Regions from separate parts of the Caldibacillus sp. 210928-DFI.2.18 genome, predicted to be linked through region 3. Evidence: riboswitches for the same ligand, from Rfam matches in the RefSeq annotation. Region 3 holds a riboswitch; each other region holds the start of a gene.
The links. Region 3 has a riboswitch for S-adenosylmethionine ahead of metK (methionine adenosyltransferase). Riboswitches for the same ligand answer to the same signal wherever they lie in the genome.
Positions count from the first base shown of each region.

Region 1 (7,721 bases), on a different contig from region 3:
CATATTTACGTTTAATCCGGCATCGATCATACCCGTGTGCATGACACTCAATTGCAGCTGATTGATAATTAGATCTTGCTTAACATACTTTTTTAAAAGTTCGATTTGCATTGGGTTTTGATTACTGACACCAAAATATCTTACTTTCCCGCTTTCTTTCAATACAGTGAATGCTTCTGCCACTTCCTCCGGCTCCATTAATGCATCCGGGCGATGAAGTAAAAAGATATCGATGTAATCCGTCTTCAATCGTTTTAAACTGCCTTCAACAGATTCTATAATATGTTTTTTCGAAAAATCAAAGCAGATGTTCTTCCCGTTTTCCTGTCTGATTCCGGCCTTTGTTTCCAAAATCATGTTTTCACGAATGGAAGGATTTGAAGCAATCGCTTCTGCAAAAATTTCTTCTGATTTTCCCCCGCCATAAATATCCGCGTGGTCAAAAAAATCAATACCGAGTTCCAGTGCATGATGAATGACTTTTTCTGCTTCTTTTACTGATAGTTTCCACATCCCCATACAACCTAAGGCAATATTAGGAGCTTGTAAATCACTTTTACCAAGTTGAATTCTTTTCATCATTCCCACCTCTATTATCATTTCTACATTCAGCTTACCATATTGAAGTCTAAAAATAATTACAAGTTCATGAACAATTCCCTGTTTTTCCAAATATCAACAAAGGGATGTCCAAAAGGTCAAGTGCAAACCTTTCAACATCCCCTACTTAAGATTTATTTATTTGTATTACAAGTTTCTTTCAAGCAATTGATGCAATCCTTTATCTCCATCCCCTACTTAACTTTACAGGACATTAAAATATCTCGCTTCCGGATGAGCGACCACAAATGCAGTAACAGAGGCTTCCGGCTCCATCATAAACCCTTCCGTCAACTGGATGCCAATTTTTTCAGGTTGCAATAATTTAAATAATTTCGCTTGGTCTTCCAAATCTGGACATGCCGGATATCCGAACGAAAACCGTTGACCTTGATATTTTGCCTGAAAACGATCTTTCATTGAAAAATCGAGCGGATCCGGAAATCCCCAACGATCGCGAATTAATTGGTGAGTTCGTTCTGCTAACCCTTCCGCCAGTTCCAATGCCATGGCCTGGATTGCATGACTTTTAAAAAATTCACCCTTTTCCTTAAACTGAATAGCCAACTTGCGAATATTTTCCCCGGCTGTTACAGCAAACAAGGCTATATAGTCATGAGGAATATCCCCCGTCTGTTCACTCACATAATCAGCAATACATAAATATGGCGGCTTTTCTTGTCGTGGAAAGTTGAAAGTTTCGATGATTGTTTTTTTCGTTTCTGAATCCAGAATATGGATGGTATTTCCTTCACGATAAGCAGGAAAAAATCGGTAAATTGCAGACGGTCGGAACCAATTTTCCACTTTTCCTAATTCGAATAATTCATCGATCACTGCTTTTATTTCCACTGCCTTTGCGTGATTTTCAGCCAGCATTTTGTTAATATTTCCTTTTAGTCCAAAATGATGTCCAATCAACATTTGCATATTCACATAAGGAATAATTTGATCCAGTTCTATATTTGTCAATATATGTTCGTGACAATCAACCGGTTGAAAAACAATCGGTTTCGATACATCAGACTTGTTTACTTGTTTCTTTTCCTCTGTTTCAGCAACCTTGGAAAATGAGTTCGCCTCTTTCTTTTCCGCATTGGCAGAAGAGAACGTTTCCGGCTCCTCCATTAAACGATTGGCCAAGGCTAATCCATCCATTGCATCTTTTGCATAGAGAACCGGTCCATGATATTCCGGTGCAATTTTATTTTCAGTAAATTTTCGTGTTAAAGCGGCACCACCGACAAGAATAGGAACAGAGATGTCTTGGCCTTGCAAATCTTGGGCAGTTAACACCATTTGTTGTGCCGATTTGACCAGCAACCCGGACAATCCAATGATATCCGGTTTTTCTTTTTTTACTGCTTCGATTAATGTTTGCGGTGCTACTTTTATTCCTAAATCGATCACTCGGAATCCGTTATTCGATAAGATAATGTCAACTAAGTTTTTTCCAATATCATGAACATCCCCTTTGACCGTTGCCAGCAACACTTTCCCCTTCCCGTTTGTCTCCTGCTTTTCCATGTAAGGTTCAAGAAAAGCAACAGAAGCTTTCATTACTTCCGCACTTTGGAGTACTTCCGCAACGATCAGCTGATTGTCGTTGAATAACTTGCCAACAGTATCCATTCCTTGCATCAAAGGTCCATTGATGATATCCAGTGGATTTTTATATTTTTCTAACGCTAATTTTAAATCATCGATTAATCCATGTTTTGTCCCTTCGACAACATATTGCGCCAGCCGTTCTTCCAAAGATAAATGAACATCCGGTTGTTTTTCTTCTTTCTTTTTATCACGATAAAAATTGGTAAATTCAGCAAGGGTTATATCATTTGTTTCAAATAATAATTTTTCTGCCAAAATCCGTTCTTCTTCGGGAATCGAGGCATACCGTTCTAATTTTTCTGTATTCACAATTGCATAATCTAACCCTGCTTGTGTACAGTGATATAAAAAAACTGCATTCAGTACTTCTCTACCGGCCGCCGGGAGTCCAAATGAAACATTACTGATACCAAGTATGGTTAAACAATCGGGGAATGTTTCTTTTATCAACCGGATTCCTTCTACTGTTTCTTTGGCAGAACCGATATATTGTTCATCACCGGTACCAACCGGAAAAACGAGCGGGTCGAAAATAATATCAGTAGGTGAAATGCCGTATTCATTTACCAAAATATCATATGAACGTTTTGCGACAGTTAATTTTTGCTCCCTCGTTAAAGCCATTCCACTCTCATCAATGGTACCAACAACAACGGCCGCACCAAATTGTTTCATGAGCGGAATTATTTCATGAAATCTTTTCATGCCATCTTCTAAATTTATCGAGTTAATAATCGACTTCCCTTGGATATATTCCAGTGCCCGTTTTGTTACCTGCCAATCGGTTGAATCAATAACTAAAGGAACCTTAACTTTCTTGACAACTTCTTTGATAAACATTTCCATATCATGAAGCTCATCCCGGTCCGGATCAGCAAGACAAACATCAATGACATGGGCTCCGTTTTTCACTTGATTGCGGGCGATTTCAGCCGCTTCTTCATATTTTCCCTCTGAAATCAAACGTTTAAATTTCCTTGATCCGATCACATTCGTCCGCTCACCAACAAATAGCGGTCGCATCGTTTCATCATATCTTAACGGTTCGATACCGGAAACACGATGTTCATGCCGTTTTTCGCCTAACGGTCTCGGTTGAATCTTTGAAAGTACTTTAGCCAATTCACGAATGTGGTCCGGTGTCGTTCCGCAACAACCGCCGGCAATATTTAACCATCCTTTTTCAGCAAAATCTTTTATTTTTTGCGCGAGTGACAGCGGCGTTTCATGGTAATGTCCTTCTTCATCCGGAAGTCCGGCATTCGGATAACAGCTCACGGCAATTTCGGCCATATCAGCTAAAGTCCGGATATGATCCGTCATAAATTCGGGTCCGGTTGCACAGTTGAGTCCCACAGCAAATGGTTTGATATGTTCACTTGATATATAAAAAGCTTCAATATCCTGCCCGGCTAATGTTGTCCCCATTGGTTCGATCGTTCCGGACAGCATAAGCGGAACTTGAATGCCCATTTTTTTTGCCGCTTCCTGTATGCCCAAGAAGGCTGCTTTCACATTTAACATATCTTGACTCGTTTCCAGCAGTAAAAAGTCAACACCACCGGCCAATAAACCTTCTGCTTGAACTTGGTAATTTTCCACTAATTGATAAAAGGTGGCACCACCGGTCACGGATAACGTTTTTGTTGTCGGACCCATTGAACCCGCTACAAAACGGGGCCATTGTTCTGTAGAATATTTTTTTACCGCCTGTACAGCCAATTCCGCACCTATTTTATTAATTTCAAAACTTAAATGACCAAGCCCGTACTCATCAAGAACAAGCGGGGTTCCGCCGAATGTATTTGTTTCGATTATATCCGCACCCGCTTCTAAATAAGCTTCATGAATACTTTTTATCACGAGCGGAGCCGTTATATTCAAGTACTCATTACAGCCATCGTATTCCTCTCCCCCGAAGTCCTCTATGGAAAGTTCTTTTTGCTGAATCATTGTTCCCATTGCTCCATCCAGGATGAGAATCTTTTTTTCCAACTGTCTGTTCAACTTATACACTGGTAATCTCCCTTTCTACTTTCATCTGTTCTTTTTCATGAATGTAATTGATGAGTTCAACAGACATTTGATAATTTAAAAACGGGGTAATCAGATAAATGCCGTGAAAGAGATCAAAGGCGACATCAATCAAATGTTTCGCAATCGCAATCCCTTCCCGCTTCCCTTGTTCTTTATCATTTCCTACCTTTTTCATTTGTTCACGAACGGAATCAGGCAGTTTAATTCCGGGTACTTCATTATGAATGAATTCCGCATTGCGAGTGCTCGTTAACGGCATAATCCCGATATAAATCGGAACATCTAAATGTTTCGTTGCGTCATAGATATTCATAATCAACTCTTCGGAATAAACCGGTTGTGTAATAAAATAATCGGCACCGGAGTGAATTTTCTTTTCTAATCTAGCAACTGATTTTTCAATAATTTTTACATGAGGGTTAAAAGCAGCCGCTACTGTGAAATTTGTTTTTTCTCCTAAAGATGTTCCGGAATAGGATAAACCTTCATTAAATTGCTTAATTAACCGAATTAAGTCAAATGAAGTCAAATCAAAAACCGATGAAGCTCCGGGAAAATCACCAATTTTTGTCGGATCACCGGTTAATGCTAAAATGTCATGGATACCTAACGCATGTAATCCCATTAAATGTGATTGAATACCGATTAAATTCCGGTCCCGGCAAGTTAAATGAACAATCGGGCGGAGATGATAACGATTCTTCACAATTTGAGCACAAGCAACATTACTAATCCGCGGTGATGCCAAAGAATTATCCGCAAGTGTAATTGCGTCAATCTTTGCGTTTTTTAACGCGCTAACCCCTGATAAAAATTGACTCATCGGCAATGTTTTAGGCGGATCAAATTCAACAATAACGGATCTTCTACTTTTTACGATATCAACCAGAGACGGTTCATGAACTTGTTGAATTTGTGTTAATTGAATGGTTGGTTTTTCTTTAATAACTTTTTTCTCAGTGACCGGAGAAAGATTTTTCACCGCCTCAGCCATTGCCCTAATATGTTCGGGTCTTGTGCCGCAACATCCTCCCAATAAACGGACCCCTTCTTTTACGAATTGAATCGCTGCTTCATAAAAGTATTGTTCATCCGACTCATATACTAATTGTCCATCTTCCATTCTTGGCAAACTTCCATTTGGATAAACAGATAAAAATGCACCATTTGGTATAGGGATCTCCTCAAATGATTGAATCATATGGTATGGTCCGAGCCGACAATTCAGTCCAACGATATTTGCGCCAAGATCAATAAGTTGGTTGAAACCTTCCGCCAAAGGAGTCCCGCTTTGCAATACACCCTTTTCATGTAAAGAAACATTTGCCATTATCGGTAAATCTGTTTTCTTTCTTGCTACTTCGAGAACCGCTTTTAATTCATCTAAATCATAATAGGTTTCTAATAAAATTCCGTCAACTTGTTCTTTCAGTAATATGTCCAATTGTTCCTCGAAGCTTTGTAAAATATCATTTGTTGAAAAAATTGCTTTTTGGAAAGTCCGGATCCCGCCGATTGTACCGAGAACATAAACCGGCTTACCGCTTGTCTTTACCGTTTTTTTTGCGATTTCAACTGCTTTTGCGTTAATTTCTTGTACTTCGTTTTCCAATCCGTAACGGGCAAGTTTGATCCGATTTGCTCCATATGTATTGGTTTGAATGATCTTGGCTCCCGCTTCAATATACTCCCGATGAATCCGTTCAATTTCTTGCGGATTTGATACATTTAGTTCTTCAAAACAACGATCAATCCCGTATGAATACAACAGTGTTCCCATAGCGCCGTCCGCTATCAAAATTTGCTTTTCAAGATCTTGTATTAATCCCATTGTGTTCCCCCCAATAGAAAAAAGCCTTCCAAAGAAGAAGACTTTTTTATCTAATCTTCTTCTTATCTTTCGTGCCGAAAAGAAAGCACGTTGGATTTAGCACCGTGGTACCCATAGGTATCCGGTTGCTGAAGCTTCATCGGGCCAGTCCCTCCACTTCTCTTGATAAGAATCATCCATTTACTTTTTCTAATATAAATTACTCTTACTTTAACGAATTTTGATAAAATAATCAATAAAAAAATGAAAACTTCATAAAATATTTTTGTCTTTTTTTGGCCATTCGTCTATTCCAATCTTGTTCAGTCAAAGTCGGTTAGAAACCGGGCAAATAGTTCAAACCAAATTTTTCCTAATAATATTCCTAATTTTCACCCATTATTTCGTTGCAAAAACTTTTGATAAAAATGAACATTGCGCTTATACTACTAATATCAAGTGAAAAAGATAGATTGGTTTCGAGAGGAGAAAAAATAATGGTAAATGTTTTAATTGTCAGGGCACACCCGCTAAATCAAGAAGTTTCTCGGTCTATGAAAGTAACCGATGCCTTCCTTAACGCTTATAAAGAGATACACCCGGACCATAAGATTGAAGATATGAATTTATATCACGTAAACGTCCCTGAGATTGACCGAGACCTGCTTAATGCATGGAATGATTTGAATCAAGGAAAACCTTTTGATTCGTTATCTGATTCCCAACAGCAGAGGGTAAATATGTTCAATTCATATACGGAAGAATTTCTGCAACAAGATAAAATTATTATTGCGAACCCGTTGTGGAACTTAAGTATACCGACACGATTAAAAGCTTGGATTGACTGTATTACCGTGGCCGGGAAAACATTTAAGTATACGGAAACCGGATCGGTCGGTATTGTGAAAGGAAAAAAAGTCCTACATATTCAAGCAAACGGAGGAGTATATAATGGTTCAGACCCGGCCAGCCAATATGTGAAAACGATTTTTACCTTTTTAGGTGTGACCGACTTTCATCAACTATTTGTTGAAGGGATGGACCATAACCCGGAAAAAGCCGATGAAATTGTAGAAAAAGCAGTCGAAAAAGCCCAACAATTGGCGAAAGCTTTTTAGGAATGACTGTTTATTCTCTATTTAGGATGAACAACAAAGATAGATGGAGGTGAGTCTTTTGGTAAAGGACGATCACAATCATAATGACTCCGGATCAAAATATCACGAAACCCATGCCGGACAATTGCCCGATTACGGCGGTAACAGTAAAGAGGAAAAATTGTTAAAAACAACTAAGAAGAAATAACAGTAAAGTGAAACTTCCATCGGTGGGGTTTTTTATCCCACTGATGCCACAAATAAAACGCCTACGATGGCGTTTTATTGTTTTCCAATTGCTTTTTTAATGTTGATGGTGAAGGTGAACTTCATATTGGGTCCTACACATAACTGAATTTTCATGGGGATTTTCACTGTTCTCCATTTGAATGGTGACATGTTGAATCCCTTTATGAGCCAATTCATGTTCAATGTTCCGTAAAATCTTTTGACAATCAGTGATCGATAAATCTCCGTCAACAACAGCATGGCAGGATAGGGCATTGCTCCCGCTCGTAATGCTCCATACATGCAAATCATGAACACTGATTACTCCGGGTATGTTT
Region 1 covers NZ_JAJCHL010000046.1:17,295-25,015, reverse strand. Annotated here, with positions in the region: gene LIZ98_RS10760 (aldo/keto reductase) at 1-579, opposite strand, end outside; gene metH (methionine synthase) at 805-4,227, opposite strand; gene LIZ98_RS10750 (bifunctional homocysteine S-methyltransferase/methylenetetrahydrofolate reductase) at 4,220-6,079, opposite strand; SAM riboswitch class I at 6,139-6,251, opposite strand; gene LIZ98_RS10745 (FMN-dependent NADH-azoreductase) at 6,556-7,176, shown strand; gene LIZ98_RS17985 (hypothetical protein) at 7,235-7,363, shown strand; gene LIZ98_RS10740 (cation diffusion facilitator family transporter) at 7,460-7,721, opposite strand, start outside.
Region 1: linked by a shared signal. The riboswitch ahead of LIZ98_RS10750 (bifunctional homocysteine S-methyltransferase/methylenetetrahydrofolate reductase) and the one ahead of metK (methionine adenosyltransferase) in region 3 are both predicted to bind S-adenosylmethionine.

Region 2 (7,721 bases), on a different contig from region 3:
GGTAAAACACTTCTTCCACGAGCGGATGATTTTGCAAAAACTCAGCAATTACCTGTGCTGATTCTGAAGACTGTTTCATCCGCACGCTCAAAGTTTTCATGCCCCTGAGCAAAGCCCAACAATCCGGAATCCCTAAAACGGCACCAAATGAATTTTGAATAAAATACAATTGATCAGCCAATGCTTTATCTTTTACCACCGCCAAGCCTGCAACAACATCACTATGCCCGGCTAAAAATTTTGTGGCACTGTGTAAGACAATGTCCGCACCTAATTCAAGCGGCCTTTGATGAAGGGGTGTCATGAATGTATTGTCGATATATACAAGACAATTGTGGGCTTTTGCTAATTTGACAACACCTCTAATATCTGTAATATGGAGTAACGGATTGGACGGGGTTTCCACATAGACAACTTTCGTATTGGGCCGAAAAGCGCCGGCCACTGCATCTAAATCCGTCATATCAACAAAAGTATGTTGAATTTGAAATTTCGTTAGTACTTTTGTGACCATGCGAAACGTTCCGCCATACACATCTTCGGAAATGATGACATGATCCCCGGATGATAGCAGCATGAAGGCAGAGGAAATAGCGGCCATTCCGGATGCAAAGGCAAAACCTTGAACACCGCCTTCCAGTTCGGCAATGGTATCTTCCAACACTTTTCGGGTTGGATTTCCTGAACGGGTATAGTCAAAAGGACCAAACGAATCGAATTGTTCTTGATGAAAAGTGGAAGAATAGTAGACAGGTGGATTTACTGCTCCTGTTTTGCCATCAATATAACGATCTTGGGAAATTAGTTTTGTTTCAAATCCATAATTTTTTTTGTTCATCGTTCACTTGCCCCCTTACGTAATGCCACCAATGCATTTTCCAAATCCGCCTTCAAATCTTCAATATGTTCAATACCGACCGAAAACCGTAATAAGCGATTATCGACACCGTTTTTTATCCGGGTTTGTAGCGGAATATCGGCATGGGTTTGGGTAGCCGGATAGGTAATAAAACTTTCAACCCCACCGAGACTTTCGGCAAAGGTAATCAATTTCAAACTTCTTAAAAAGGGGTCAACCCATTCTTCTTTTGCCAATCGAAACGACACCATGCCACCTCTATTTGGGTAGAGAACATCGGTCACTTCAGGTCTGTTATTTAAAAATTCGACTACCTGTTTTGCATTGTTTTGATGTGCTTCCATACGTAAAGCTAAGGTTTTTAAGCCGCGAATTAACAGCCAACTGTCAAGAGGGGATAAAACCGCGCCGGCCGCATTATGATTTGTCGCAAGCTGTTCACAAATTTCCTGTCCCTTTGCAACAACAAATCCGGCCAGGACATCATTATGACCGCCAATATATTTTGTCGCACTATGAATGACAATGTCGGCCCCATCCACAATCGGTTTTTGCAAATAGGGGGTTAGAAAGGTGTTATCCACAATGAAAAGCAAGTGATGTTTTTTGGCAATGTGGGCAACTTTTTCAATATCTGTTTCAATCATTAACGGATTTGTTGGTGTTTCTATGTAAATCGCTTTTGTTTTTTCTGTGATTGCATCTTCCAACCCGTTGTAATCATTCACTTTCACATAGCTGGTTTTGATTCCATACGATTTTTCGTATTGATTGAACAATCGGTAAGTTCCGCCGTATAGGTCATTAAAGCTAAGAAGTTCATCATCTTTTTGAAAAAGGGAGAGGACGAGCTGAATAGCCGCCATCCCCGAACTACAGGCAAAAGCCTGATCTCCTTCTTCTAATTTTGCAAAACTCTCCTCTAATAAGGCACGTGTTGGATTTTTTGTCCGTGTATAATCATACCCTGTGGATAAACCAATTCCTTCATGACGATAGGCTGTGGATAAATAGATGGGTGGATTAACAGCCCCGGTTGTATGTTCACTTCGATTTCCGATTTGTACTAATTTTGTTTGAATATGTTGATTTGCCAAGCTTGATTCCTCCTCGTATCCCTACATTTTTGGAAAATAAAAAGGACTTCTATAAGAAGAAGCCCCGATGATTGTAAAGTTTCTTCTTATCTTTCAGGTATTTCACCTGCTGGAATTAGCACCGTGGTCAAAAAATGACTGGTTGCTGAGGCGTCATCGGGCCAGTCCCTCAACCTCTCTTGATAAGATTGCAATATTCAGTTCCATAAATGATTTTATTTATTCTAATTTACAATAACTTTTTAAAATAATCAAGGGAAAAATCATAGCATGCACATAATTTATATGGGAATAGTTCATTAATAATATACGTATCTATAGGAAACCAACGTGGCGGCCCTTATGGACAGAATGGTGCTCCTTTGTTAAAAAACTGTCTAATAGACTGCCCCTTATGGACAGTTTCATACTCGTTTTTTGGAAAAAAGTCCAATAGAACGGCTATCATGGACAGTTTGAAGCGCATATTCCACAAAAGTGTCTAATAAAGTAAGTTTTATGGACAGAATGGTGCTCCTTTTTTAAAAAATATCCAATAAACCGACCCTCATGGACAGTTTGGCGCATCTCTAAATTTACCGTTTATGAAAGTACAAACTTTTCTAAAGCATAGGCCACGCCATCATCATCATTCGTTTTTGTTTCAAAATTCGCATGACTTTTTACAAAATCAGTGGCATTCCCCATAGCAATGCTTGTTCCGGCAGCTTTGAACATCGATAAGTCATTCAGATTATCCCCGATTGCGACAGTATCTGCTTGTGGAATTTGAAAGTAATTTGCGAGGAAAAGAAGGGCATTTCCTTTACTTACCTGTTTATTTCCTACCTCAACGGTTAAATGGCTGCCGTTTGTGATTGAAATATCATCACGTTCAGAAAGCCGCTGTTGCAAATGATTTAGTTTTTTCTCATCCAAACTGACAGTATACATTTTATACGGATCTAACATTGAAAAATTTAGCTCACTAAAATCTGAGACAGTTAATAAATGATTTTGGTCATTTTGAACTTGAACCATTTGTTCAACCATTGGTCCGAAAACAGGGTCATCTTTTAACCGATTCAGTTCCGCATACAAATATTCTTTTCGTGTTTTATCAATGAAAATACCTTTATTTGTATAAATTTCATAATATAATTGAAAATCATTAAATATGTCCATAATTTTTTTCAATATATGTACAGGGATTGTTAGTGTTTGTAAGATTTTGTTATGAAAAACAACAGCTCCGTTTCCGGCAATAATAGGTGCTTCGAGGTTTATCTTTTTTATAATTTCTTGAATATCGTGTAAGGCGCGGCCTGAACAAAAGGTAACGATATGACCCTGTCTTTGAGCTTTTAAAATAGCATGACAATTGTTTTCGCTGATTGTATGATTGTTAGAAAAAAGGGTACCATCCATATCGATTGCAATAAGTTTCATCGTGTTCCTCCTTGCATCCTTTTTCGAATTAATAAAACAGCTGCCACCTTTATTTTACCATACTATTTGTCGTTTTTTCCGTTTCTATCTTCAGTCCACGACACAACATAATAAGTTATCCACATTTTTTAAAAAAATAAGCAAATTTGGTTGTTTTTGACCTTTAATGTGGATAAATTCAAATGGAAAATTCTACTAATTGTGGATAAGTCGTATTTCCACAATACTACCAGAGATTAATAAATTTACTCCTCATAGCTGTTCTATCTTTCACTCTTTCCACTTCTAGCCTTAAATATGTTATTATGAAATTAATCACAATGATATAATGGAGGTATTTTTATGATTCGTTTTGGAATTATCGGAACCAATTGGATTACCGAAAAATTTATTGATGCAGCTTCTAATATAGAGGATTTTTCGCTTGTAGCTGTATATTCACGTACCGAAGAGAGGGCAAAAGCGTTTGCAGCAAAATTTGACGTAACCAATATTTTTACCGATTTAGAAACAATGGCAAAGAGTGATGTCCTTGATGCAGTTTATATTGCCAGTCCAAACTCACTTCACGCAGAACAATCGATTCTATTTTTGCAACATGGAAAACATGTCATTTGTGAAAAGCCACTCGCTTCCAATGTAAAAGAAGCAGAAGCAATCGTTCAGACGGCAAAAGCCCATGGTGTGGTTTTCATGGAGGCGTTAAAAACAACTTTTGTCCCAAGTTTTGTAAGTATCAAAGAAAATTTACATAAAATCGGTACGGTACGCCGTTACTTTGCAAATTTTTGCCAGTATTCATCACGTTATGATAAATATAAAGAGGGAATTGTGCTAAATGCTTTTAATCCGGCTTTTTCCAATGGCTCATTAATGGACATTGGCGTGTATTGCATTTATCCGATGGTAGCGTTGTTTGGCGAACCAACGGATCTGCGTGCTAATGCATATATGCTCGAATCCGGTGTCGATGGGGAGGGAACGGTCATTTTCTCCTATCCGGAAATGGAAGGGGTTGTCTCTTTCTCAAAAATTTCCAACTCATTCATTCCATCTGAGATTCAAGGGGAAAAAGGAACCATTGTTATTGATAAAATTTCAACGCCATCAAAAGTTGAGATTCATTATAACGATGGAACCGTTGAAGATATTAGCCGCCCACAAGTCGAAAATACCATGTATTATGAAGCAAAGGAATTTATTGAGCTCATTAAAGAAAACAAGACGGAATCGCAAATCAATACATATGCCAATTCTTTGACTACAAGCAAATTGATGGAACGGGCAAGGAAGCAAATCGGCTTAGTCTTTCCGGCTGACCGGAATTAAGAGGAATTTTCTCGGATTAGCCTAGAATTCCGTTTGTTAAATGAAAACATCATATGCAGGGAATCATTGAATGGATCCCCTGCTTTGAAATATATTTGTATATGGGACATTTTCCTTGATAAGTATTTGTGGAATCCTCTTGAAATGGTCTTGGACACCCCATTCTAAGATATTTCACACTTTTTATCATGGCTTCAAGCATTGAGAAATTTAGGATTCAAGGACGGGCTAAATGTCATAAACTAATCTTTCTAGTATATGGTTTTTTTGTGTTCTGTCGTTGAAATATAGTTCTGTCTCATTTCATAAATGACATTATCTTGGATCTTTTTTAAGTTGTCTAACGTTGAATGGTGATCGCTTAGCCATACTTTATGATTTGATACTAATTTTTCACTAAAATTGCGAGCCCATCGTGCATTTGCTTTTGTCAAAAATAGTCCCTTTAATGAGGGACTATTGTGTATATCTAAAGGTCAACGAATGGAATGAAAAGCCCAAATTAAGGTCATGGTTATCGGTTTTCGCCCATTTTCCACCCAACTATTTGTTAAGTTTTTAACGTGTCAATCAGGGATGTGAATGAAATTGTGTTCTATCTGATTTCTGTTGCGGTGTTCTATTTTTCTCTCATCTTGTTGAAAATGTTTAATCAACGAAAAGGATTCACAATTTTCCCCAAAAATTACAAGAACTGCAATCAATAGAACTATATTTGGTATTTCACCAAGTTTTGTTCCATTTCTTTTGAACGACGGCTTAGCTCTTCTGCAGTTTCTTTTAACTCTGTAAAAATTTGCAACTGGGATTCTGCAGTGGCGGCAAGTTCTTCACTGGCCGCTGCCGTTTGCTCTGATACTTGGGATGTATGGATAATAGCCGCTACCGTTTGATCTTTTGCCATGCCCATTTGTTCGATTGCATCTTTCATATCATTCATTTTTCGAATGATTGAATCAATACTGTCTGCAATATTGTTAAAAGAGGCATCTGTTTGGTTAACAGCGGTAAATTGCTCTTCAGAAATATTTTTCATATCATGGACTGCTTGAATCGCTTCTTGAGAATCTCTTTTGATACTGACCATCATACTAATAATTTGTTCGGTAGAAATTTTACTTTGATCGGCCAATTTTCGTACTTCATCTGCCACTACCGCGAAACCTTTCCCTGCTTCACCGGCTCTGGCCGCTTCAATAGCAGCGTTCAATGCTAATAAATTGGTTTGATCGGCAATATCTTTAATTGTACCGACAAAAGTCTCAATATCTTTTAAAGTAACTGATAAATTATTTACGGTTGTAAATATTTTCTCTGACGATAATTGATTGCTCTCAGACTTTTCTCGTAAAATCCCTACCATTTCCAAACCTTGTTTATTTAAGTGATTCACATTTTCCGTTTCATTGATAATCGAATGATAACCGTCTGTGACAACAGAAATATGTTCGGATAATTGTTCCATAACTTGCACACTTTTTTCCGCTTCCATTACTTGGTCAGAAGCGCTGACGGCAATTTCATTAATCGTATCGGATAATTCCTTAATGGATGTTACTGCTTCATTTACTTGGCTGGAAATGTGTTCTGATGATTGCAAAAAGGAATTAGTGTGACTTAGCGATCCTGCAATAACAGAACGCATTTGCGAAGTGATGGAATTTAAATGACCGACAATTTTTTCTAAGGCTTTATTTTTTCCTGCGTCCATTTCAATTGAAAAATTCCCGTCTTTTATTAAATTTAATAATTCCATAAAACCATTGGCTGACTTGGTTATCGATTTCATTAAGAAAACAAATAACAAAGCGCTTAAAATAAGATTGGATAGACTGCAAATAAACATCAATAATAAAAGACTAATAGAATCCGTGAAAAGATGAATGATAAAACCTAAAAGGCAGCCGAGAATGATACTTAAAATGAGTATGATGGAACTGGTACCTGTCACGATGTTTCTAATCAGTTGTACTGCTTTATATGAGTTTTTTCCTGATTGTCCATTCATTCGAATTTTTCCTCCGTAAATTGTTGTTGTACTGCTTTATACCTAGCTTTACGACGCTGACTGTTTCATTTTTAAGTATATCACTAGTCCAAAATATATACTATATGGCAAAAAAATATACAGTAACACATTGTGAATTTTGTATAGATATAAATAGCTTTTGTACATGCATTGACGGTACCTTCATCAGCATGCTTATTGGATCCTCCATCATGTATCTGTTGGACGAACATGTGCATTGACTTCCACTGGATCATGGATTATATTTTAAATAAGTTAATAATCTTTGTAGGAGATGATGGGATTCACACAAAGGCTAACCTATTTTTAAAGAATAGGGTGCTTACGTATGGATCTTTTTTTATTGCATAATTTGTAGTATAGTTGTTTTCTTTTGTGGATTGGGATAATAACACATGAAAGAAGGTGTAGGAGAATGAATAAAAAGGTAATCCCCGCTATTTCATCAATAAAAAATTTAGAAAAATTTATAACGAGCCCATATGAGATTGGCGTCTTATTAGACAGTCACATTGCCCAATTAAAAAATATTAATGATTTGGCAGAAAAATACGGAAAAAAATTGATGTTTCATATGGATTTAATTGAAGGAATAAAAAACGACGAAAAAGGAACGGAATTTATTTGCCAGGAGTTTCGACCATATGGATTGATCTCTACTAAAGCAAATGTGATTCGAAAAGCAAAACAGAAGGGCGTCCTTTCCATCCAGCGCATGTTCTTAATTGATTCACATGCGGTTGAACAAAGTTATCGTCATATAAAAATGACACAGCCTGATTATATTGAAGTATTACCTGGTACATTGCCGTCGATGATTCGGGAAGTGGCCGAGAAGACAAAAATTCCGATTTTAGCTGGCGGTCTCATTCGAAAGCCGGAGGAAGTGGAAAAAGCAATTGCGGCAGGAGCAACAGCAGTTACCACATCAGCCAAGAACTTGTGGGATATTTATGAAAAAATTCAATAAGGCAGACTC
Region 2 covers NZ_JAJCHL010000017.1:33,262-40,982, reverse strand. Annotated here, with positions in the region: gene metC (cystathionine beta-lyase) at 1-838, opposite strand, end outside; gene LIZ98_RS05815 (methionine biosynthesis PLP-dependent protein) at 835-1,956, opposite strand; SAM riboswitch class I at 2,040-2,145, opposite strand; gene LIZ98_RS05810 (Cof-type HAD-IIB family hydrolase) at 2,539-3,384, opposite strand; gene LIZ98_RS05805 (Gfo/Idh/MocA family protein) at 3,727-4,713, shown strand; gene LIZ98_RS05800 (methyl-accepting chemotaxis protein) at 5,423-6,721, opposite strand; gene LIZ98_RS05795 (glycerol-3-phosphate responsive antiterminator) at 7,158-7,712, shown strand.
Region 2: linked by a shared signal. The riboswitch ahead of LIZ98_RS05815 (methionine biosynthesis PLP-dependent protein) and the one ahead of metK (methionine adenosyltransferase) in region 3 are both predicted to bind S-adenosylmethionine.

Region 3 (7,721 bases):
TGAAACACAAGCAATTTTGGAATGGACGCTGATTTCCGAATGTCCGATTCCAAATGACGTTCAAGACATCTTGGTGGAAGGGGAAGTTGCTGTTGCTGCTTATAAAACATTTCGCGACAGTGCCATTTTTACAAACAAAAGATTAATTGTCAGAGATGCTCAAGGAATAACCGGGAAAAAGGTTGAAATATACTCGCTTCCTTATTCATCAATCAATATGTGGTCGACTGAAAATGCAGGCACTTTTTTGGATGTTAATGCCGAAGTAGAATTATGGACAAGAGCCGGCCATATTAAAGTGAATGTAAAAAAAGGAGTCGATATCCGTAAACTCGACAAGCTCATTGCCGAAGCGGTTTTATAAAAGGCTAGACTTGAGAGAAGATCGACTTTGGCAAAAAGAATGACAAATGATATTCCATGTTGGGAGCAATTAAAAGAACAGGGCTGTATAGAAAGTCAAAAATTAATTTAATTTAAATAGTTTGATTGAAGTGAAGGTGGCGGCGACTCCTGCGGGAACAGCACGAGCCGAAGACCCTGCAGGAGCGAGGTAACGAGCGACGAAGCGGCTGAGGCCGTGCCCGCGGAAAGCGTCCGCCACTGAAACGAAAATAAACCGAATCTATTCTTTTAACAATAAAATTTAGAAAGTTGTACTTTTAGGACAGCCCTGTAAACGTGAACGGTGGATTGCTGACCATATCCGGTCCTTGTTTTTTCTATCAGTTATTACGCAATTGGTCCTCCAAGTTTCTCAATTTCTGCATCAATATCGGTAAATTTCTTAAAGTTTTCCCGGAACTTCCCTGCCAATTCTTTTGCTTTTCCTTTATAGGCCAATTCATCTTTCCATGTTTTATTCGGTAAAAGCACCTCATCCGGAACACCGGGAACATGAACCGGGATATGAAGTCCAAAAATTTCATCCTTGACGGTCTCCACATGTTTCAATTTTCCTTCAATCGCAGCTTGCACCATTGCCCTAGTGTAAGCAAGCTTCATACGGTTGCCTACACCGTAAACGCCGCCTGTCCAACCGGTATTGACTAAAAATACTTGCACCTTATGCTCATCAATTTTTTTGCCGAGCATTTCCGCATAACGCTTGGCCGGTAAAGGTAAGAACGGTGCACCGTAGCAGGTGGAAAAGGTCGCTTCCGGTTCAGTCACCCCACGTTCTGTCCCGGCAAGTTTGCTTGTATACCCGCTCAAGAAATGATACATGGCTTGTTCTTTTGTCAATTTTGAAATCGGTGGAAGTACGCCGAATGCATCGGCCGTTAAGAAAATAATCGTTGACGGGTGACCGGCTACACTTGGTTGAACAATATTATCGATCGCATCAATCGGGTAAGCGGCCCGTGTATTCTCCGTTAAACTACCATTATCAAAATCCGGTATTCTTGTATTCTCGTTTACTACAACATTTTCTAAAACGGCCCCGAATTTAATCGCATCATAGATTTGCGGTTCTTTTTCCCGGGATAGATGAATGCACTTCGCATAGCATCCGCCTTCAATATTAAACACGCCGTGATTCGACCAGCCATGTTCATCATCCCCGATTAAACGCCGGTTTTTATCTGTTGATAGCGTTGTTTTACCGGTACCGGATAAGCCAAAGAACAGTGCAACATCCCCGTCATCCCCGACATTGGCAGAGCAATGCATAGAGAAAATATCTTGCTCGGGAAGCAAATAGTTCATAATTGTAAAAATTGATTTTTTCATTTCACCGGCATATTCTGTTCCACCAATCAGAACAACCTTCTCTTCAAAAGAAATAATAATAAATGTTTCCGATCTAACGCCATCAATGACCGGATCAGCTTTGAAATCCGGTGCAAAAATAACTGTAAATTGACTTTGGTGATTTTTCAATTCTTCTTCGGTTGGGCGGATAAACAACTGATGGGCAAATAAATTATGCCATGCATATTCGGTTATCACCTGGATTGGCAGTTGATATAATTTGTCTGCGCCGGCAAATCCTTTAAACACGTACAGTTCTTTCTTGTGTTTTAAATAATGCAAAACTTTATGATACAATCTGTTAAATACTTCTTTTGAGATTGGTTGGTTGACACTGCCCCAATCGATTTTATTCAGCACAGAGTTTTCTTGAACAATATATTTATCTTTCGGTGATCTCCCCGTATACTTCCCGGTTGTTACACTGATTGCACCTTTGTCAGTTAGTAAGCCTTCTTTATTGTTAATAATTTTTTCCATTAACTGTGGAACGGATAATTGTACTAAAATATTATTTCCATTTACTAATTCATACAGACTGTTTACCGTACTTACCATTTTCATTAGTAAACCTTCCCCTTTGTTATTTTCTCATATCCTTCGAAAATAGTATAACATATATATTTTATTAGTCTATACTATTCAAAGAAAAAAATTGCTCCATTTTTTATTCATTTTTAAGCTCATTTTTCTAATTTAGATAACGGAATTGAATTGGTTTTCTAAAAAACTTTTTTAATCTCTGTTTAAAACAATTGACATATTTCTCATATCATGTATGATTTATCTATAACGGATACTCTTATCCCGAGATGGTGGAGGGACAGGCCCGAGGAAACCCGGCAACCTACTTCTTGCAAGTAAGGTGCTAACCGATGCAAGGTGATTCCTTGAACGATAAGAGTGAAAGGAAGACGTGCGCAACCTTTCCTCATGGGAAGGTGTTTTTTTTTGCTAATAGGAAAGTAGAAATTTTTCAATTTCTACTTTCCTAGCGCATAAGTACAACTACGGCTCTGCTTTCGCCTAAAGGCTCGGCAGTCGCCGAGTTTTCTTTAGATTTTTGTATAATTATATCTCCAATTTGAATGGGGAATGCTTATTAATATAATAAAGCAGATGTTTTAAAAACGTTCCGATGTTGATCCTGGGCATTGGCTTGTATCCGTTTCAAATAAAAAGCTGGCTTTTGCTTATATAAAATGAATGCCAGCGCGATTTTAAGGAGGAAAATTATGGGGACACGACATCTATTTACTTCAGAGTCGGTAACGGAAGGACATCCGGATAAAATTTGCGATCAAATATCAGATGCGATTCTGGATGCGATTTTAAGCGAAGATCCGAATGCCCGTGTTGCTGCGGAAACATCCATTACAACCGGGTTAGTGCTTGTATTTGGAGAAATTTCTACAACTTCTTATGTTGATATTCCAAAAATAGTACGGGATACGGTTCGGGAAATTGGTTATACGCGGGCAAAATATGGGTTTGATGCAGAGACCTGTGGCGTATTGACAGCCATCGATGAACAATCACCGGATATTGCGATGGGCGTTAACCAAGCTTTGGAAGCGCGCGAAGGCTTGATGACTGATGATGAAATCGAAGCAATCGGTGCCGGTGACCAAGGGTTGATGTTTGGTTTTGCCTGCAATGAAACGAGTGAGTTGATGCCGCTTCCGATATCATTAGCGCATCGGCTGGCACGGAGGCTTGCTGAAGTTAGAAAAGAAGAAATTATTCCATATTTGCGTCCGGACGGGAAAACTCAAGTAACTGTAGAATATGATGAAAATGGCAAACCGGTTCGAATCGATACAATTGTTATTTCAACACAACACCACCCGGAAGTAAATTTGGATCAGATAAAAAAGGATATTCATGAATTCGTTATTAAAAAGGTTGTTCCAAACGAGTTTATTGATGATAAAACGAAATTTTTTATTAATCCGACTGGCCGTTTTGTTGTCGGTGGACCACAAGGTGATGCCGGGTTAACGGGGAGAAAAATCATTGTCGATACATATGGGGGTTATGCTCATCATGGTGGCGGTGCGTTCTCCGGAAAAGACCCGACGAAAGTGGATCGTTCCGCTTCTTATGCAGCTCGTTATGTGGCGAAAAATATTGTTGCAGCCGGACTTGCCGATAAATGTGAAGTACAGCTTGCTTATGCGATTGGGGTTGCCCAACCGGTTTCAATTTCTATTGATACATTCGGGACGGGGCAAGTTGATGAAGCAGTTTTAGTTGATTTGGTCCGTAAACATTTTGACTTAAGACCGGCCGGAATTATCAAAATGCTTGATTTACGCAGACCGATTTATAAACAAACAGCGGCATACGGACATTTTGGTCGGACGGATATAAACTTGCCGTGGGAAAGAACGGATAAAGCTGAGTTATTGAAAAAAGCAGCAATGAGATAACTATTGTGGCGAACTTCTAATAGCGAATCATTTAAAATATTGATTTATCAAGTTTTTTAAACAAGAAAGGGGCATCCAAAAGTCGAAAAAATGACTTTCTGGACAGCCCCTTTCTTGAGTTATAAAGTCCATGGGAGAAGTTAAATCCTAATAAAGAGATTTTAGAAATTGATTTTAGATTTGTATAACTATGGTTTGCTACTCATTGTATTTCTTTAAATAGTAATTCCCGATAGGCCTCGGGCGACTTTACAATATCGGCCAGTGTATACTTATCCAAAACATGAAGATACGCCTGTAAAGCTTCTCTTAATATATGAGAAAGTCCGCAAACCGGAGTAATGACACAAGCATTCGGGGTGTCGGGATTAAAACAATCAACTAAATAAAAACCATCTTCTGTTTGCCGGACAAGTTTACCGATATTGATGTCGCCGGGTAGAAGGGCCAAACGAAAACCCCCGTTTCTTCCCCGTACGGTTTCAATAATTCCAAGCTTTCCTAAGTGATGAACCACTTTCATTAAATGATTTTTTGAAATACCATAGGCATCTGAAATTTCCTGAATATTGCAAAGTCTATCTGTTTCAAGTGAAGCTAAATAGATCAATGTTCGTAAAGAATAATCTGTATAAGAAGTCAGTTTCATTATCATCACCAATCATAGATTTTGCATGGATAGATTATTATCACTACGGCTATCTCAATTATACTACATTTATTATTTTAACGGGCAGGAAGATCCCCATCTCAATATTTTCGAGTTTATAAAGAAGGTAGGGGATGAACTGTTCGCATACGTCCGTTTGGTTCAATACTGATCATGAGTGGGGAATGGAGAAAATCCAACTGATAACAGCAAGGTTAGGCCATAAAAAATTATAGTCAACGAGCAAAATAGGTAGGAGAGGGGATACCCACATATATCCGATTTGTTCAACTGACAATCAATTCTTCCACTGATTAAAGTACCAGTTTATTAATTGTGAACGTTTTTTAAAAGATGTATTTTAAATATTGTTTTAAAGAGAGAATTATTTTAGATTAAAGATGTATTTAATTTACATGTTAAAGGAGATGGAAACAGTGTTATCTGAAAAAACAGTCAAAATTGTAAAATCAACCGTACCTGTATTAGAGGAATATGGCACAACGATTACAAGCACATTTTACAAAAGAATGTTTCAAAATCATCCTGAACTGTTAAATTATTTTAACCATGTGAACCAACGAAGAGGAACTCAACCGACTGCTTTAGCCAACACAGTCATTGCTGCAGGAAAACATATTGATGAATTAGAGATAATTTTACCGGCAGTAAAACAAATTGCCCATAAACATCGGGCTTTAAGCATTAGACCGGAACATTATCCGATTGTTGGTGAAAACTTATTGGCCGCAATTAAAGAGGTATTGGGTGAAGCAGCAACAGATGAAATTTTGCAAGCGTGGGCAGAAGCGTATGAGGAAATTGCCAATGTATTTATTCAAGTTGAAGGGGAAATGTATCGGGAAGCCAGCTTACAAAAAGGCGGTTGGACTGACTTTAAAGCATTTACAGTTATTGATAAAATTAAAGAAAGTGAAGTAATTACATCTTTTTATTTAAAACCAACGGATGGCGCATCTATTCCAACTTACTTACCCGGGCAATACATAACAGTTCGCCTAAGCATACCCGATGAAAAATTCAAACATAATCGCCATTATAGTTTATCATGTGCACCCGGGAATGATTATTTCCGCATTTCTGTAAAACGGGAAAATGAATGTGAACCGTTGGGTGTGGTATCGAATTATTTACATGATCATGTACATGTCGGGGATCAACTAGAAATCAGTGCACCGGCTGGAGATTTTGTATTAAATACGGAAGAAACTGAACCTGTCGCATTCATTAGCGGTGGAGTCGGAATTACGCCGTTATTAAGTATGTTTGAGACATTGGTTAAGGATAATAGCGAACGTGAAATCACATTTATCCAAGCTGCCAAAAACGAAAATGTGCAAGCGTTCGGTGATTATGTTAAGGAGCTTGCGAAAAAACTAAACAAGGCAAAAGTTTATACAGTTTTAGAACAAAAAAATCTTGAGGAGACCGACTGTGATCATATCGGCTATATCGATCTTTCATTTTTACAAAAGGTTGTATCTAAAAATACTATTTGTTATCTATGTGGACCGGTACCCTTTATGAAAGCTGTTGTTCAAATATTAAATCAGATGGGTTTGCCTGAACACCATATTCGCTATGAGTTCTTTGGTCCAAAGGTGGATTTTATTCAATAGTTTGCAGTACGTGAAAAGACCGGGAAATAAGGTATCCGGTCTTTTTAGTAATTGTCTCTTAAATTTTTATAATATTGCCCTTTCTCCCGGTATTCTTTGTAAATCCGATTCATTTCTTCATAATCTTCGTCAGTTAAATCCCGGATTACTTTTGCCGGTCTGCCGAAAGCCATTGTATGTGGCGGAATTTTTTTGCCGGGTGGGACAAGACTTCCGGCACCTAAAAAAGCATGTTCGCCAATTTCCGCGCCATCAAGAACAATGGAGCCCATACCGACAAGCGCATTTTTACGAATGATGCAACTATGCAAGGTAACTTGATGGCCAATTGTCACATTATCTTCCAAAATCAACGGATTACCGGGACTTTGGTGAAGCATGCATAAGTCTTGAATATTTGTGTTATTCCCGATTTTTGTCGGCGCCACATCACCACGAATTACCGTTTGAAACCACACGCTGGAATATTCCCCAATTTCCACATCTCCGGTTACCGTAACAAAATCAGCCAAATAAGCCGTTTCAGCAATCTTTGGGTATTTCCCTTTATAGGGATATATTTTATACATCCAACTCCACCCTTCATGAAAATCTACCTAGTCTATTTTACATGATAATAATTAATTATTCACGCTTAACATAGGAGTAAAGTTAGAATAAAGAAAACTACGCCGGAAAAAACAGGTCATTACAAATTCAAGTTGTTTTTCGATATAATATACTTTATATAAAAAAACTATATTGTAATAAGTGATAAGTGAGGCGAATCAAGTGGCAGTTCCATCTGGCCCAATAACGTTAATGATTCATTCATATAAGAAAATTTTTCCAGCTGTTCATAAGGAACTAGACTATTGGAAAAAGCGGGCGAATGAAATACCGAATGAAGAATTGCGAAAACAGGCGCTTTTAAGTATTAAGAATAAACGATTCCATTGTGAAGGTGGATCAATATTGGCTCTTTTGGCAGAGAAAAACTATCCGAAAGTTATATCCTTCATTATTGCTTATCAAACAATCAGTGATTATTTGGATAATTTATGTGATCGTTCCAATTCACAAGACCCGACAGATTTTCGAGCACTTCATGAATCCATGATAACCGCATTGACTGTCGGAAAAGGGGGAACGAACTATTACAGGTACCGGGATGATCAAGAGGATGGCAACTATTTGCAGGAATTGGTAACAACTTGCCAAAATGTATTGAAAAAAATAAAGCATTACCCAATGATTAAAGAATAT
Region 3 covers NZ_JAJCHL010000014.1:26,714-34,434, forward strand. Annotated here, with positions in the region: gene LIZ98_RS05105 (PH domain-containing protein) at 1-364, shown strand, start outside; gene pckA (phosphoenolpyruvate carboxykinase (ATP)) at 733-2,313, opposite strand; SAM riboswitch class I at 2,555-2,659, shown strand; gene metK (methionine adenosyltransferase) at 2,991-4,187, shown strand; gene LIZ98_RS05120 (Rrf2 family transcriptional regulator) at 4,390-4,836, opposite strand; gene hmpA (NO-inducible flavohemoprotein) at 5,274-6,476, shown strand; gene LIZ98_RS05130 (gamma carbonic anhydrase) at 6,521-7,045, opposite strand; gene LIZ98_RS05135 (tetraprenyl-beta-curcumene synthase family protein) at 7,248-7,721, shown strand, end outside.